3 linked regions of the Paraglaciecola psychrophila 170 genome follow. The protein of the gene in region 3 interacts with the protein of the main gene of each other region in a pairwise test. Links are inferred from orthologs where the notes say so. Each region holds a gene or a part of one and is shown on either strand. Other genes may lie near its edges.

Region 1 (4,777 bases), 4.4 Mb from region 3 along the record:
GACCCAAGCAGAAGACTTTTCGCCTACTTTACCCGCCGGCATTCATTATGATTACAAGGTGAATGCAACTGTCTACTCTCCTTTTGCCCAACTTCAATGGACCGCAACACAACAATTAATACTCAGCGCTGGGGTGCGTTATGAACATACCAAATATGATTACGATAATCGATTAAGTACCGGCAGTGCATGTGCGCAAGGTATTGAAAACTGTCGATTTACTCGCCCTGAAGACCAAGTAGTCGATTACGATGAATGGTCGTATCAAGTTAATGCAAACTACGCATTAACCAATAACTATCGACTCTACGCTCAATATTCTACAGGGTATCGAGCACCTCAAGCCACAGAGTTATTTAGACTTCAAGCCGGCCAAACAGTGGCAGAACTTGATGCTGAAGATGTGAATTCGATTGAATTGGGCTTAAGAGGCAAGACTGACTCGTTATTTTATGATGTCACCTTATTTTCTATGCAAAAAGATAATTTTATTTTTCAAGATACTGATAGGCAAAATATCAGCAATGGTGAAACCTCTCATCGTGGAATAGAACTGGTGCTAAGTTATCATTGGCAATACTTTTACGCGTCTGCTAACGGTACTTTTGCTAAGCACCAGTACGACTCAAATCTAACACTAAGTCGGATCAATATTAAAGATAATGAAATAGATACGGCGCCAGAACATATGGGCAGTGCACAACTCGGTTGGCGAACTGATTCAGGTAGTTTCATCGAGTTGGAGTGGGTACATCAAGGTAATTATTACCTTGATCCTGAGAATAGCGCTGAATATAGTGGTCACAACTTACTTAATTTGCGAACTGGTTGGGCATTAAATGAAACACTAGATATCGGTGTCAGAGTTAGCAACCTTACTGATGAAGATTATGCTGAAAGGGCCGACTTTGGTTTTGGCAGTTACCGTTATTTTGTAGGTGAATTTAGGTCAGTTTATGCCACAGTTCGATATCAATACTAGGTATATTTTGTGTATGTATTTGATAACCTTCTAGTTGAGGTTATCAAAATTGCCTTGGGCGAACTCTATACCTAGTTCGGTCAAACTTTTAGCGACCGACTCTTGTTCTATACGCGAAGCAATCATAGTGTTACCAGTAAGGTCTGCCCCTTTTTTTAGCATTTCGCAGAGTATTGCATTGGCGGTTTGTTGGCATAATAGCGAGTAAAGGACCCATCTATTTTCAAGTGTGACCAAAAACATCGGGTTGGCTTTGGTTTCTGCGGTTAGATTGATTGAAATATGGCTAAATCTATTTTGTAGTGCTTGATTTGCTGCAAGAGGCTGCAATCAATTTAGAATTTCTTTCACCACCCATAGATCAACTTTACTCTTTATTTTGTTATGTTCAGTAAACTCAAAAAACTCGCTTGGTAATATCCATCTATCTAAGAATTCTCTTTTTAATCTTAATAACATTCAATAGACGGCAGCTTTCTCGTTGTTTGTTGTAAAGGTTGAACTTTTTGATAAAAAAGTGAGAGATTATCTAAATATTATGCCGATTCTATGCGGCTAGCTAAATTTTGATTCGTCTCTAGAGTTTCCTGTTTAACAGCGTGGTCTTGGTCATTGACAATAGAACTTACTCCTTCCCCTTTGGAAATAATCGATGCATATATTGCCTTTGAGGTTATCTTTTTTGCACTTGAGTCACTGCTGTCAACCATGCAAAAACCTACACAGACACCAACTTGAACCGTCTGTTCTTTCCACTTAGCCGGAAAGCCGCTAATACAATCAACTAAGCCCCTTGCAATTGTTTTGGCAGACGCTGTGGTAGCTTGTTTCAATTACACTGCAAACTGGTCTTCGCCAAGTCTACCTATCCCAAGCTGTGTTTGTAATATCTTACTGATTTAATTAAGAAAGTAGTCACCTGCATCCCAACTAAAACGTTGATTGATTACTTCAAACTTAAACAAATCCAAAAATATTAACGCACCGTTTTGTAGCTTAGGGTCACGTTTTTCCAATAGATATTGCAAGTTGCTTTCAAAGGAGGCACCACTGTGTAGTTATGTCAAAAAGTCAGTTAAAACCTCATGTTTGAGACGACTTTCCAGTAACTTTCTTTGGTTGATAACGAGGTTGAACTTTTTATTTGAATCAGTTAAGTCTTGGGTTCGGGCCTGTATTTTGCTTTCTAGATTCTCGTTTGCTTGTTGCACCTCATTCACCAAGTGGCGCACTTTTAAGTAAAATTGAATGCGTACAATGAATTTTTTTTGTTGAAGGGTTTTAATACCTAATCAGCACCGCCTAATTCAAAGCCTTCTTCAAATTGGCCAACTTTGCCGGTTAAGAATATTATTGGGATAGTAGATAAACGAATATCAGCTTTAAATTTTGACATGTTGCAAAGCCATTTCACCCATTGAGCATGTTGACATCTAGAACCATTAAGACAGGCTGAAAACTGAAAGCGAGTTGGTAGGTTTCTTCACCGCTAGTGGCAGTATTGACGCATAACCTTTGTTTTCTTAAACAAGGTCAACAATCCGCAAAATTGTAGTGTTGTCATCCACAACGAGAAGCTTTTCTTTCATTTATTGGCGTCCATAATCTAGAGGATATATCAATATATACAAGCCATTCAAAGAAACTGTCTAATGCTTCATTATCTTTGAATTTTCAGGACAAGTTACATATTTGTAATATTTGCAGATGCTTCGATATAGATATTCCTCTAAGTTATCCTGAATAACTTAGAGGAATAAAAAAAGCCCTGTAAAAACAGGGCCTTAATATTTTTTGCTGCACCTTACTTTAGTAAAAACAGAGTGCTAGAACGGGATATCGTCATCAAAGTCAAAGTCTGGTTCAGCCATAGGAGCCGGTTGTTGTCCCTGAGCGGGTGCTTGGTTGAAACCTTGATTTGATTGTTGTGGCGCACCTTGAGCTGGAGGCTTTTGGTATTGCTGCCCTTGCTGAGGTGTTTGTTGATAACTTTGTTGGGGTGCCTGTTGATAACCTTGATTTGATTGTTGTGGAGCCGCAGCAGGACGTTGTTGACCTTGGAAACCGCCTTCAGACTGACCGCCACCTTTACCGCCCAACATTTGCATAACGCCATTGAATGGGTCTAAAACAATTTCTGTGGTGAATTGGTCTTGGCCTTCTTTGTTCTGCCATTTGCGTGTTTGCAGTTTACCTTCAATGTACACCTGGCTGCCTTTGCGTAAATATTCGCCAGCAATTTCAGCTAACTTACCAAACATGGATACGCGGTGCCATTCAGTTTTTTCCTGCATTTGGCCACTTTGATCTTTCCAGCTTTCTGATGTGGCTAAAGTTAAATTGGCAACGGCTTTGCCATTTGGTGTATATCTTACTTCGGGATCTTTACCCAAATTACCCACTAAGATTACTTTGTTTACGCCTTTGCTCGCCATTATTCCTCCTAATTAATCTTTTAAATTCAGTACAAGCCGAGCTTGTTGAATATCGAAATCTTGTTCTGCCTTTAGATACATAACTTGTTCATTTGGAACAACCGTTATGTCCACCACACCTTCTAATTCAGAAAGCTGCTGTAAAGCCATACTTGTTATTTGTGTCGTTGTTTTAAGTGTATAACGTTTCAGTCGATTCGTCGCCTGTAAACCTCTGATCAACAACAACCAAATACAACATAAAATACTGGCTAAACCAAATACCCATTGAATGCCTAATAGCTCGCCGATACTGCCGGATAACACACCACCCATAAAGGCACCAAAAAACTGAAAACTAGCGTAGATCCCCATAGCTGAGCCTTTTTTACCAGCTGGTGATATGTTTGACACCATAGCTGGAAAATTAGCTTCTAAGTAATTGAAACAAGTAAAAAATAAACAAACTAGTACAAGTAAATAAATAATAGACTGTTGACTAAATATCATCAAAGTAAACACTAAAGCTAAGCCTGCAACACTGATGGATAAAACAGCATTTTTATATTTCTTTGCTATAGCCATAAAGCCAATAAGGCCTACAACAGAAACAACTAATACCACGGAATATGCTTGCCAATGCTTATCAAGTGGCCAATTTAAATTGACTAAAAACACTGGGATTTGCACAAAGAGTAGTGTAATTAACATGTGTAATAACAACACACTAATATTTAAGCGGGCTAGTTGTGGGTGCGTAAATAGAATTTTTAAATCTTGAATAACCGGTAGAGTATCGCCTTTAGGTGCCACATTTTTTGCATTAGGTACAACAAACAATACTAAAAAAACACACAGACAAGCTAATACCCCAGTCATCAGAAAAATACCACTAAGGCCAAATCTACTCGCGATGATAGGTCCCAGAAGTAAGGCTATGTAAAAAGAGAAACCAATAGATATACCAATGATTGCCATTACTTTTGGTCGTTGGCTTTCTCGGCTTAAATCTCCAGCCAATGCCATGATGGCTCCTGCAATTGCGCCTGCACCTTGAAGAAAACGACCCACTACAACCCAAGTTAAACTATCAGCGGTCGCTGCCACAAGACTGCCGATGGCAAAAATAACTAAACCGCCTGCAATAACTGGTTTTCGGCCAATTTTATCTGATAGCACCCCCATTGGGATCTGGAGTAAGGCTTGTGTTAAGCCGTAGCCACCTATTGCTAGTCCGACAAGAAAAGCCGAATAATCTGGATAGGTTTTGGCGCTAATAGCTATAACTGGCATCACCATAAATAAGCCAAGCATGCGAAGCACATACACAAAGGCAAGAGAAAAAGCGCTGCGAAGTTCGGTAGAATTCAAAGTGGAGACT
Region 2 (4,904 bases), 2.0 Mb from region 3 along the record:
GCTAAATCACACACCTAAATTCATTGAGAAAAAAGAAAGTCATGTAAGTGACAAAAACGTCGACTAAAACAGCCGAAAAAGGTGAAGGTCGATGCGATAGTTAGGATCTTTAGTCTAGATGGTAAGCCCACTTACTATAGCTATTTCAAGTGTTTGTTGATGATGAAAACAAAGTATTTAAAACCACACCACTTGAGTTTCACAGCCAAAAACATACAACATCTATTGATGAGCTGACATGGCAACAAAACTCATCAGCCACAATAACTTTATAAATTTAGCTCTGAAAACTTGTTCTTATTTGCACAGTCACAGTCTTTCAAAGTTGACCAATAGTCATGGATTACTAATGACTAAGCAGAAAAACCTCATGCGTTAAACTATAACGACTTGTACGAAAATTTAAATTTACTACCGCGAATCTATCGACTTCACTGCTTCTTAGCTTGTTCTATGGTCGTGTCTTGGATAGGTTTTCAGTTTCATCACTGATTAAAAAAGCTAACCCACTTAGCTCGGCGAAATTTGTTGTGTTTAAGACAATCTACGATCCGGAATAAATGTAAGGTCAAAGTAATCGTTTTACTGGTGGGGAGGTCAATTATCCTCATGTTTAAAGTTAAAGTTAAAGTTAAAGCTAGACGAAGTCATGCGTCCTTCAGCATCGATGTCGGTAGGTTTATATGTAATCTAGAAAGATTAATAAACGAATAAAAACACATCAAGGCAAAAAAAGCTTGCATGATGATTTATACAGTACTACTGTATATATAACCACTGTATATAAGAACACTGTTGAGAAATTATTATGGCAAGTTTACATGCGTTTACAAATAACTCTATTCCACTAGCCTCTATGCAAGTGCCAGCAGATAACAGGCATAGCATCGATATAAATGTTAAGCATGCCAATAAATGGACTTTTTTAGTGGCTAATCATATTCGATTTTCTGAAAAACAAGATTATTGCATGTGTATTACTAAACCTACACAAAACCAATTATCATTGTGGCTTGAAAAAATTGTGATTGGCGGTCAGTGTTCAAACCTGTTCGTTGAACAGTTATCTTTAGATGAAATAAGCTTTAAGCGTCTAAAACAACTGTGTATTGATTTTAAGGTATCGCTAGTTAACTTGATCCCCGTCAACGACCAACAAGATAACGTAGTAAAAGGCCCTTGGTAATCGACAAAGTTTAAAAAACAGCTTTGATAAATTCTTGACTATGTTTACTTTAATCGCCTAGGCTTGCTAGGTTAATAGATTTATTTGGTTAGGTTATTTGATTTTGGCGACGATTATTAAACACTGCACTTGCGGTAACGAACTTACATATGAAGTATGTTGCAAGCCGATTATTGATGGAAAAGTAGCTGCAAAAGATGCTGAAACCTTAATGCGCTCGCGTTTTTCAGCTTATTCTTTAAAAAATTATCGGTACATCTTACAAACCTACATATTAGCCCAGCGTTCAAAACTAACAATAAGTGAACTAGCAGACAGCTCCGAGGATACTCAGTGGTTATCTTTACAAGTCATAGCCCACTATTCTCAAGTAAATATGGCTCAGGTAGAATTTAAAGCCTTCTATCAAATACATAACTCTTATTATGTAATGCATGAAATATCAGACTTTGTTTTTGAAGCGGGAAAGTGGTTATATGCTGATGGAGTTATAAAAAAAGATTCAGGTGAACTCTCCCAAGAGCGAAACAGTCAATGCTTGTGCGGCAGCGGTAAAAAGTATAAAAAATGTTGTGGGCGGTAATTAACAAAAGGCCAATTGAATCAGCATATATTTACCTATTTAAAACAAATAAACTTGCATCTTTACACTATGAAACGCTATCTCTAACTGACATATTCAGACTGAGCGTTGAATTGCAAATAAGTCATAAAAGTTATTAGTGGTTATTTTAGCCAACTCTTCCACACTTATACCTCTCAGCTCAGCAATAAACTCCCCTACTTCCCTTACAAAGCCCGGTTGATTCGGCTTACCTCTATAGGGAACAGGCGCTAACCAAGGTGAATCAGTTTCTATTAGTAATTTATCTAATGGTATTTTTTTCACCACCTGTTGTAACTCAGTGGCTGTTTTAAAGGTGACTATGCCGGATATAGAAATATACATACCTAGTTCAATTGCAGCCTGCGCCATCTCCCAAGTCTCAGTAAAACAATGAAGCACACCTCTGGTTGCTGGGTCTTTGTGCAGCTTAAGCAAATCAATCGTATCTTCTCGAGCATCCCTAGTATGGATGATCAATGGTTTGCTTAACTTGTTGGCTACCTTAATATGATCAACAAAAGAAGTGAGTTGCACTGATTTCGTTTCAGCACTATAGAAGTAATCTAAGCCAGTTTCTCCTATGGCGACTACTTCTTCATTATCAGCCATATTAAGTAGCTCATCATAACCACAAGCATCTTCTTGGTGTAGAGGGTGTACACCGCAGGAAACAGATACATCATTAAATTCTTTAACGGTATCCAACATCATAGGGAAGTCTTTAACAGACACCGAAACGCATAAAAAATGTTCGACACCACGGCTTCTTGCAAAGTTAAGGATGTCTGAAAGTTCTTCTGGGGTTTTGTCTAATTTATCTAGGTGACAATGTGAATCAACAAACACGTAATTTTTCCATCTTTTGTAGGGTTAAGTTTATGCGGCCTTGACTAATGCAAGCTTATCTAACAGCTCTGTTAACAATAATGTTTTATTCACACCAGGGTTACGCAATTGTCGAGTCACCTTAGACGCTTGTAAATTTAGCTGCCACACTGTTTCAGAAACATTCTCAGTACATTGTTGTCTTGCCCAATATTGAGTCCATTTAAGTACTTTATCTGCACTATCGTGCCAATCCATTGCTAATTGCATGGCACTGGTTTGCTTATGCAGCAAAGCATCTAAACCAGCGCTAAATATTTCATAAGTAAACTTTTGCTCTTCTTGTAGTTCTGCTAATAAAGCCAGCGGGCGTGAACTAAACAATCTGGCAAAATTGATATCAATATCAGCGTCATATTGGGTTTTTACCCAAGCTAATGTCGAATCTAAAGTGGGTAAAGGTAACGCTAATTTTTCACAGCGGCTTTTAATTGTCGGCAGCAAACGTTCTGGCTTGTTCGTTGTGAGTAACAAAAACGTATTAGCGGTAGGCTCTTCTAAGGTTTTGAGTAATGCATTCGCGCTTGATTCGGTCATAGTGTGTGCATCATAGATAATCAATACCTTTGCCCCAGACATGTGAGCAGAGCTAACTAATTTTTTAATGGCGTCGCGTATCTGATCAACACCAATTTGTTTATCCGATTCCACCACATGTAAGTCAGGATGAGTATTCGCAGCATTTAACAAGCAAGACTGGCAGTGACCGCACACCTTATGCCCTTGCCTAGCTTTACATAAAAGTAACTGAGCAAACTGCAAGGCAAAGTTTGATTTACCTAAACCAGAGGGACCTTGAATAAGCAAAGCATGATGCAACTTAACTGCCGCGATCCGTGCACTTAACTGTTTAAAAGTAACCTCTAACCAAGGAAACACTTAATTCTCCAAAAATTGTTGAATCGCTAGCTCTAAATCTGTGTGCACCGCTTGCATATCTTGCATAGTATTGATCACGATGCAATTATGATCCTGCTGTGCCAATAACAGATAACGCTCACGAGTACGCTCAAAAAAGCTCAAATCCTCTTGCTCAATACGATCTAACTCGCCACGGCCTGTGACACGTTTAAGCCCTTCTTTAGGCTCAACATCCATATACAAGGTAAAGTCAGGCCTAAAGTCTTTTAATGTAATCGCTCTTAAGCTTTCAATCATGTTCTGATCAATCTGTCGACCACCACCTTGATATGCTTGCGAAGACATATCATGTCTGTCTCCGAGTACCCAGAACCCTTTTTCTAAATTTGGCAGAATAACGTTTTGGACTAATTGCGCTCTTGCTGCATACATTAACAACAACTCAGCTTCTACTGTGACTTTTTCATCTATCCAATCGTGTTTGACTACATCTCTGATGGCTTCTGCCATAGCGGTGCCGCCAGGCTCTCTGGTATTAACTACAATGTGACCAGCAGTTTGTATAGCTTGGGTCAAAATCGCTACAGCGCTGCTTTTTCCTGCGCCTTCTAAACCTTCAATAACGATGAATTTACCTGGTGTTTGCAACTAGGACTCTCTTATTTATTTAATTGATATTGACGCACCGCAAGGTTGTGCTCTTGCAAAGTGATTGAAAATTTGTGACTGCCATCACCTTTAGATACAAAGTACAACTCATCAGTTATCAACGGGTTAAAAGCAGCATCAATGGCTAATTTACTTGGCATAGCGATAGGTGTTGGTGGTAAGCCTCTAATCATATAAGTATTATAAGGCGTAGCCGTTTTTAGATCTTTGCGTCTGATGTCGCCATCAAAACTTTCACCCATACCATAAATAACCGTCGGATCAGTTTGTAAACGCATATTCAGATTAAGTCTATTGACAAACACACCAGAAATACGAGGCCGCTCATCTGCTACGCCGGTTTCTTTTTCTATAATTGACGCCAAGGTTAAACCTTCATAGGCCGATGCATATGGCAAATCCAGCGCCCGATGTTGCCAAGCCTCATTTAAATATTTTTGCATACTCAAATGCGCACGTTTGACTAGATCAATTGCCTCGGTTTGTGCCACAAAATAATAGGTGTCAGGAAGCAGATATCCTTCAATCGATTGCTCCGGAAGTTGTGCGGTTAAAATGGCAAGCTGTTGATAAAAATCATCCGAGAATGTAATTTGTGGATGGGACTTTATAACTAATAACCATTCCCGCCAATTCAGTCCTTCAATTAAACTGATTGAAAATTGTAATTCTTTACCACTAGAGAATAGCTCTAGT
Region 3 (6,094 bases):
CTGGTTTTTTAATAGAATAGGTAAAAGATACCCCTGATACTTGCAAAAAACGGCCTTCGGCTAGTTCTACTTCACTTACGCTATTTTCTAGAGCTTGTTTTAACTGCTCTCCTGTCAAAGATAATACAGTAACATGTGATCTGAAAGGTAACTCTGTAGCAATGTCTCGGCGGGTGATAAAGGCTCCCTCGGTATAAATTTTATCACCACGGATTGCTCCACCATTTATTAAACCAATATCGGCTTTGGCATAGTGTCTAAGTGCATCAGCTATGAAGTTCCCAAAAGGCATTTCCATTGTTCGAATGAGGCTTCTCGATGTCTGAACTTCACTTCCAAAAACACCAATTTTTTGACTGAGTAGTCTTTCTAGCCTCTGGTTGTATTCGTCAACTAGCAATGAAGTTGTGGATTTGCTAGGCGGATACGAGTAATAAATTTTAGGCGCTTCAATCGTCAGGTTTTTCGCTTTGCTGTTAGTCTGCCAACTCATGCGAAGTAACATGAATGGTTCCTGGCTGGAAATAGAGTAGACTTTGTTAGGTTGATATTCCTCCATTTCACTAACGATCCTCAGTGCAAAGTCAATTTTATTTTCAGATATAAGAGTTTGATAATAATCCCTTTCTTTGGAGTAAACTAGCACCATTAATTCAGCGCCCTGTTGTTTTAGAAAGGAAATTTGCTGTTGAATGATTTGGCGAGGTTCAAATATACTGACTCTTTTTAGCAAATATTCTGTGACTACCTCTTCGTCTAGAATCGAGATAAAACCAACTTTAGTGTTACCTTTTTCAACAATTAGACTGGTTAAAATACCTTCAAGGTTACCATTGGTTATTGGGTCAAAAAGGTTACTACTAATCATCGGGAATGCGGCTTCATAAGAGCGTAATGTGAGTTCATCTTCAAAATAGCTAAATTCACGTTTAGTCAGTGTCATCAGATCAGGCTCTAATGTATTCAGGATATCAATGATATGAGATCCTCGGTCCAAACTGGATAAAGGACTCGGTCCTAAACTTCCTCCGGCAAAGGTAAATATAGTCGGAGAGTGTTCAGTTCTCATTTTTTCTAATAAACCTGCAAGGCCTGTGTAAGTGCCATAGGTATTACTGCCTATGTCAGGCATATTACCTGCAAATACTAGGGTTAGGTTTTTTTCAGTTGAAGCTGTGACACTCGTCGCCATATTTATCAAAAAAAATACAGAACGATCAAGAACCTGAAATGTAAGACCAATTTCTCATTCCTCATACAATTTATCGATGTGATTTATCATCACATCATCACATCATCACAACTTCAGATAGCTAGGGTGTGTCAGCAATATTGATAACACACCCTATAATCGATATGACTTTTTAGATAGATTCAATGCTAATGCGCTGTTCGCGCAGTTTACCCATCTGCATTGTAAAGTCAGCTAACTTAGCTTTCTCTTTTTCAATCACTGCATCAGGTGCATTACTCACAAACTTCGCATTTGCGAGTTTTCCTTGAGTACGAGCAAAGTCTTTTTCCAACCTGTCTAATGCTTTGGCTATACGGGCGAGTTCAGCGTTTTTGTCAATCAATCCAGCCATGGGGATCATAATTTCAAGTGAGCCCAATAAAGAGGTAGCACAGACCGGTGATTCATCATCTTCGGTTAATGCTGTTACTGTTTGTAACTTAGCAATTGAATGCAAGAATATGGCGTTTTCTTTAAGCCGCCTAATATCCTCAGGCGAAGCATTGCGTAGCAACACCGGCAAAGGTTTACTTGGTGCAATATCCATTTCTCCACGTATCGAGCGAATAGACAATACAAAACCTTTGACCCACTCCAAATCTTGCATTGCGGTGGCATCAACCTTAGCAACATCGAATTCAGGGTATGTCTGATTCATGATGGTAGCGCTATGACAGTTAGCGATAGGCGATACATCTTGCCAGATAGTCTCTGTGATAAACGGCATAATAGGGTGCATTAATCGTAGTAAAGACTCTAAAACGGTAACTAGGGTATGCCTGGTACCGCGTTGCTGCTCTTCAGTTCCCTGCAATAAAATAGGTTTTGTTAATTCTATATACCAACCACAAAATTGGTCCCATGTGAACTCGTATAATGCATGGGCGGCGATATCAAAACGATAAGTATCCATAGCTCCGCGATAGGCTTTTATAGTGTTTTGGTACTGCCCCATGATCCACTTGTCTGCAAGTGAAAAAGTCATACTCGAGTCTGAATTAAATCCACAATCATGTTCTTGGGTATTCATCAGCACGAAGTTACTGGCGTTCCATAACTTATTGCAGAAGTTTCTGTAGCCTTCTAATCGCTTCATGTCCCAACTGATATCACGGCCAGTAGAAGCGACTGCTGCTAGGGTAAAGCGTAATGCATCTGTTCCATGAGACTCTATGCCATCGGGGAACTGCTTCGCCGTTTGCTTCTTGATTTTTTCAGCCATTTTAGGCTGCATCATATTACCGGTACGTTTTTCGAGTAAATCTTCCAGAGAAATACCGTCGATCATATCCAGAGGATCGATGACGTTACCTTTAGACTTAGACATTTTATGCCCATCATCATCACGAATAAGGCCTGTCACATATACTGTTTTAAAAGGTACTTGTGGTTTGCCGTTTTCATCTTTAATAAAATGCATAGTCATCATGATCATTCTTGCTACCCAGAAGAAAATAATGTCGAAACCAGTGACCAACACATCAGTAGGATGAAAGGTTTTTAAATCGTCAGTATTTTCAGGCCAACCTAATGTAGAAAACGTCCACAACGCAGAGGAGAACCAGGTGTCTAATACATCGTCATCTTGCCTAAGTACTAGATCTGCAGCTAAGCCATTTTCTGCGCGGGCTTCTGCTTCGTTGCGACCCACATACACATTGCCTTGTTCATCGTACCAAGCGGGTATTCTATGGCCCCACCATAATTGACGAGAAATACACCAGTCTTGGATATCATTCATCCAAGAAAAATACATGTTTTCATATTGTTTGGGTACAAATTCAATCTCGCCATTGGTGACGGCATCTGCTGCGACTTTTGCTAATGGTGCTGCACGTACATACCATTGGTCGGTCAACATAGGTTCAATCACTACACCACTTCTGTCGCCATAAGGCACAGTTAAATCGTGGTCTTTTACCTCTTCTAAGAAGCCCATCTCATCAAATTTAGCGACGATGGCTTTGCGGGCGGCAAAACGGTCTAAGTGATGAAACTCCTCAGGAAGTGCTGAATTTAGCGCATCAGTTACTTCACCTTTAGTATCGTATGTTTCAGCTTTAGGAAGAATTTCACCAGAAAAAGTTAAAATATTGATCATCGGTAATTGATGACGTTTACCGACTTCATAATCGTTAAAGTCATGGGCTGGCGTTATTTTCACACAACCTGTGCCTTTTTCTATATCTGCATGTTCGTCACCCACAATAGGGATACGACGATTCACTAGAGGTAAATCGATGAATTGACCAATTAGGTCTTTATATCTGGGATCTTCTGGATTTACGGCAACACCTGTATCACCTAACACTGTTTCAGGTCGGGTTGTGGCAACTACAAGGTAATTTTTGCCATCAGTCGTTTTAGCTCCATCAGCCAAGGGATAGCGGAAGTGCCACATGTGGCCTTTTTTGTCTTTACTTTCGACTTCTAAATCAGAGATGGCGGTATGTAACTTAGGATCCCAGTTAACCAGGCGTTTACCACGATAGATTAAGTTCTCTGAATGCAGACGCACAAACACTTCATTGACAGCGTTTGAAAGGCCCTTATCCATAGTGAAACGCTCACGTTCCCAATCGACTGATGCACCTAAGCGACGCATCTGATTAGTAATCGTATTACCTGACTCAGCTTTCCATTCCCAAATTTTGTCAATAAAAGCTTCGCGGCCTAATTCTTTTCGAGTAGGGCCGTTTTCTGCCGCTAATTTACGCTCCACCACCATTTGAGTGGCAATACCCGCGTGGTCAGTACCTACTTGCCATAAAGTATTATTACCCGACATACGTTTGTATCGAGTGAGTGCATCCATAATCGTTTGCTGAAACGCATGGCCCATATGTAGGCTGCCCGTCACGTTTGGTGGCGGTATCATGATGCTGTAGGACTCGCCTTCTCCAGAAGGTTTAAATTGCCCGCTGTCTTCCCATTTTTGGTAAATATCGCGTTCTATATTTTGTGGATTAAATGTCTTATCCATTATTGTGTGTCTCGTTAATGCTTGAGGCGGGTAGGGTATCGAGTTGATTACCTGCCGCTCTATAGTGTTTATATCGCTCTCTGGCCTGAGGTTTGAGTTGTTCTTTAGCAGGCACAAAATCAATGACTTGTCTGAATCGTTGATGAAAATCAGGAATGTTGTCAGACAAGTTAATCAATATGGGTCGATTAAATTGACTGGGTGTTTGCCAGCATATTTCAACAGGTGCCCCACCTACGGGACCTTCTCCAGTCAAATTGTGGGGAACAAAGGCATCGTTAGGTAATTGCCATAACAACTCATCAAATTGTTCGGCTTGTTTTTGATCTTGGCAATACACCAAACATTTTTGTTTTTGCCGATAACTACGGGTCGCCAACAAACAAGCCAGCGCAAAGTGCGCTGGCTGTTGGTGTGTGTCGTCTGTTTCATCAAGCAGATAAAACGTTACATTTGACATATGCGAAGTGGTTCCTAAAATGTATGATTAATCTTCTGTTTCAATTCCAGCTCGGTTCATTAAGAATTGAGATAACATCGGTACAGGTCGGCCAGTTGAACCTTTGTCTTTTCCGCCAACCCAAGCGGTGCCTGCAATGTCCATATGCGCCCAATTATATTTGCGAGTAAAACGAGACAAAAAACAGGCTGCGGTAATGGCGCCTGCAGGACGACCTCCGAGATTAGTCATATCGGCAAAAGGGCTTTCGATTTGGTCTTGGTATTCATCCCATAAAGGTAAACGCCAAGCTTTATCGCCACTTTGTTCAGATGCATTAAGCAATTCGTGAGCAAGAGGATTATGGTTACTGAATACGGCGCTGGCGTGTTTACCTAAAGCCACCACGCAAGCACCTGTTAATGTAGCCACATCCACTACCAACTCAGGGTCAAAACGCTCGACATAGGTTAATGCATCACATAATACTAAACGGCCTTCGGCATCGGTATTGAGTACTTCAACTGTTTGGCCTGACATAGTGGTTAAAATATCACCTGGGCGGTATGCGTTGGCATCAGGCATATTTTCACAACCTGCTAGAATACCCACAATATTAATTGGCAGGTTCAGAGCACTGATGGTGTGCATTGCGCCTAGTACGCCAGCTGCACCCCCCATGTCATATTTCATTTCATCCATGGCTTCGCCTGGTTTGATTGAAATACCGCCAGAATCAAAGGTTAATCCTTTACCGACTAGCACGATAGGCGCTTGATCTGCTGGACCACCCTTATGTTCCATTATTGTCATGATCGATTCATTGACAGAGCCTCGGCCTACTGCCAAATAGGAGTGCATACCTAGCACATCCATTTGTTCTTCATTAACTGAGCTAACATGCAGATTTTCATATGTTGCGGCTAAAATTTCTGCTTGCTCAAGTAAATATTTAGGATTACAAATATTTGGCGGCATATTAGCAACATCTTTAGCTGTTTTAGAACCCTGCGCTACGGCTAAGCCATGCTCAAGTGCTCGTTCGCCAATAGATAACTCACGACGTGTAGATACATTAAAAACGATCTTTCGTAGAGGTCGGCGTAGTTCACCTTTTTTAGTTTTAAGTTGTAAAAAGGTGTAAAGAGAATCTTGCGTCGCTTCTACAGCTTGGCGTACTTTCCAATAAGTATCGCGGCCTTTAACATGCAACTCAGTCAAAAAACTAACCGCTTCCATCGAGCCTGTTTCATTTAGAGTTTTAACAGTTTTGGCGATAATTTGTTTGTATTGGCGTTCGTCTAGTTCACGCTCTTTGCCACAGCCTACCAACAATACTCGTTCACTTAAGATGTTAGGCACGTGGTGCAGCAATAACATTTGACCGGCTTGACCTTCCAAATCGCCTTTTCTGAGTAGGTTGCTAATATAGCCTTCG

The links. The genes of interacting proteins can lie anywhere in the genome.
Region 1: the proteins of C427_RS03040 (region 3) and ssb interact in binary tests that used the Escherichia coli proteins (3 or more experiments, as listed by UniProt). The link is inferred for Paraglaciecola psychrophila 170 from one-to-one orthologs.
Region 2: the proteins of C427_RS03040 (region 3) and holB interact in binary tests that used the Escherichia coli proteins (3 or more experiments, as listed by UniProt). The link is inferred for Paraglaciecola psychrophila 170 from one-to-one orthologs.

Annotation. Positions count from the first base shown.
Region 1 is NC_020514.1:5,087,562-5,092,338, reverse strand. Bases 1,614-4,394 are described here. They hold ssb (single-stranded DNA-binding protein), read right to left. Parts: upstream 3,418-4,394; coding sequence 2,809-3,417; downstream 1,614-2,808. Other genes in these bases: C427_RS22395 (MFS transporter), read right to left, coding at 3,430-4,394; C427_RS22405 (hypothetical protein), read right to left, coding at 1,614-1,815. Outside these bases: C427_RS22415 (TonB-dependent receptor), read left to right, coding at 1-982; C427_RS22410 (hypothetical protein), read right to left, coding at 1,013-1,312; more of C427_RS22405, read right to left, coding at 1,519-1,613; more of C427_RS22395, read right to left, coding at 4,395-4,767. UniProt on the Escherichia coli protein: Plays an important role in DNA replication, recombination and repair. Binds to ssDNA and to an array of partner proteins to recruit them to their sites of action during DNA metabolism. Acts as a sliding platform that migrates on DNA via reptation.
Region 2 is NC_020514.1:2,656,096-2,660,999, reverse strand. Bases 1,614-4,521 are described here. They hold holB (DNA polymerase III subunit delta'), read right to left. Parts: upstream 3,558-4,521; coding sequence 2,670-3,557; downstream 1,614-2,669. Other genes in these bases: mltG (endolytic transglycosylase MltG), read right to left, coding at 4,199-4,521; tmk (dTMP kinase), read right to left, coding at 3,558-4,187; C427_RS11620 (TatD family hydrolase), read right to left, coding at 1,866-2,639; C427_RS11625 (YchJ family protein), read left to right, coding at 1,614-1,769. Also shown: C427_RS11630 (hypothetical protein), read left to right, coding at 809-1,186; more of C427_RS11625, read left to right, coding at 1,290-1,613; more of mltG, read right to left, coding at 4,522-4,904. UniProt on the Escherichia coli protein: Part of the beta sliding clamp loading complex, which hydrolyzes ATP to load the beta clamp onto primed DNA to form the DNA replication pre-initiation complex.
Region 3 is NC_020514.1:683,280-689,373, forward strand. Bases 2,944-5,721 are described here. They hold C427_RS03040 (DNA polymerase III subunit chi), read right to left. Parts: upstream 4,678-5,721; coding sequence 4,210-4,677; downstream 2,944-4,209. Other genes in these bases: C427_RS03035 (valine--tRNA ligase), read right to left, coding at 2,944-4,217; pepA (leucyl aminopeptidase), read right to left, coding at 4,705-5,721. Outside these bases: C427_RS03030 (bifunctional metallophosphatase/5'-nucleotidase), read right to left, coding at 1-1,192; more of C427_RS03035, read right to left, coding at 1,365-2,943; more of pepA, read right to left, coding at 5,722-6,094. UniProt on the Escherichia coli protein: Part of the beta sliding clamp loading complex, which hydrolyzes ATP to load the beta clamp onto primed DNA to form the DNA replication pre-initiation complex.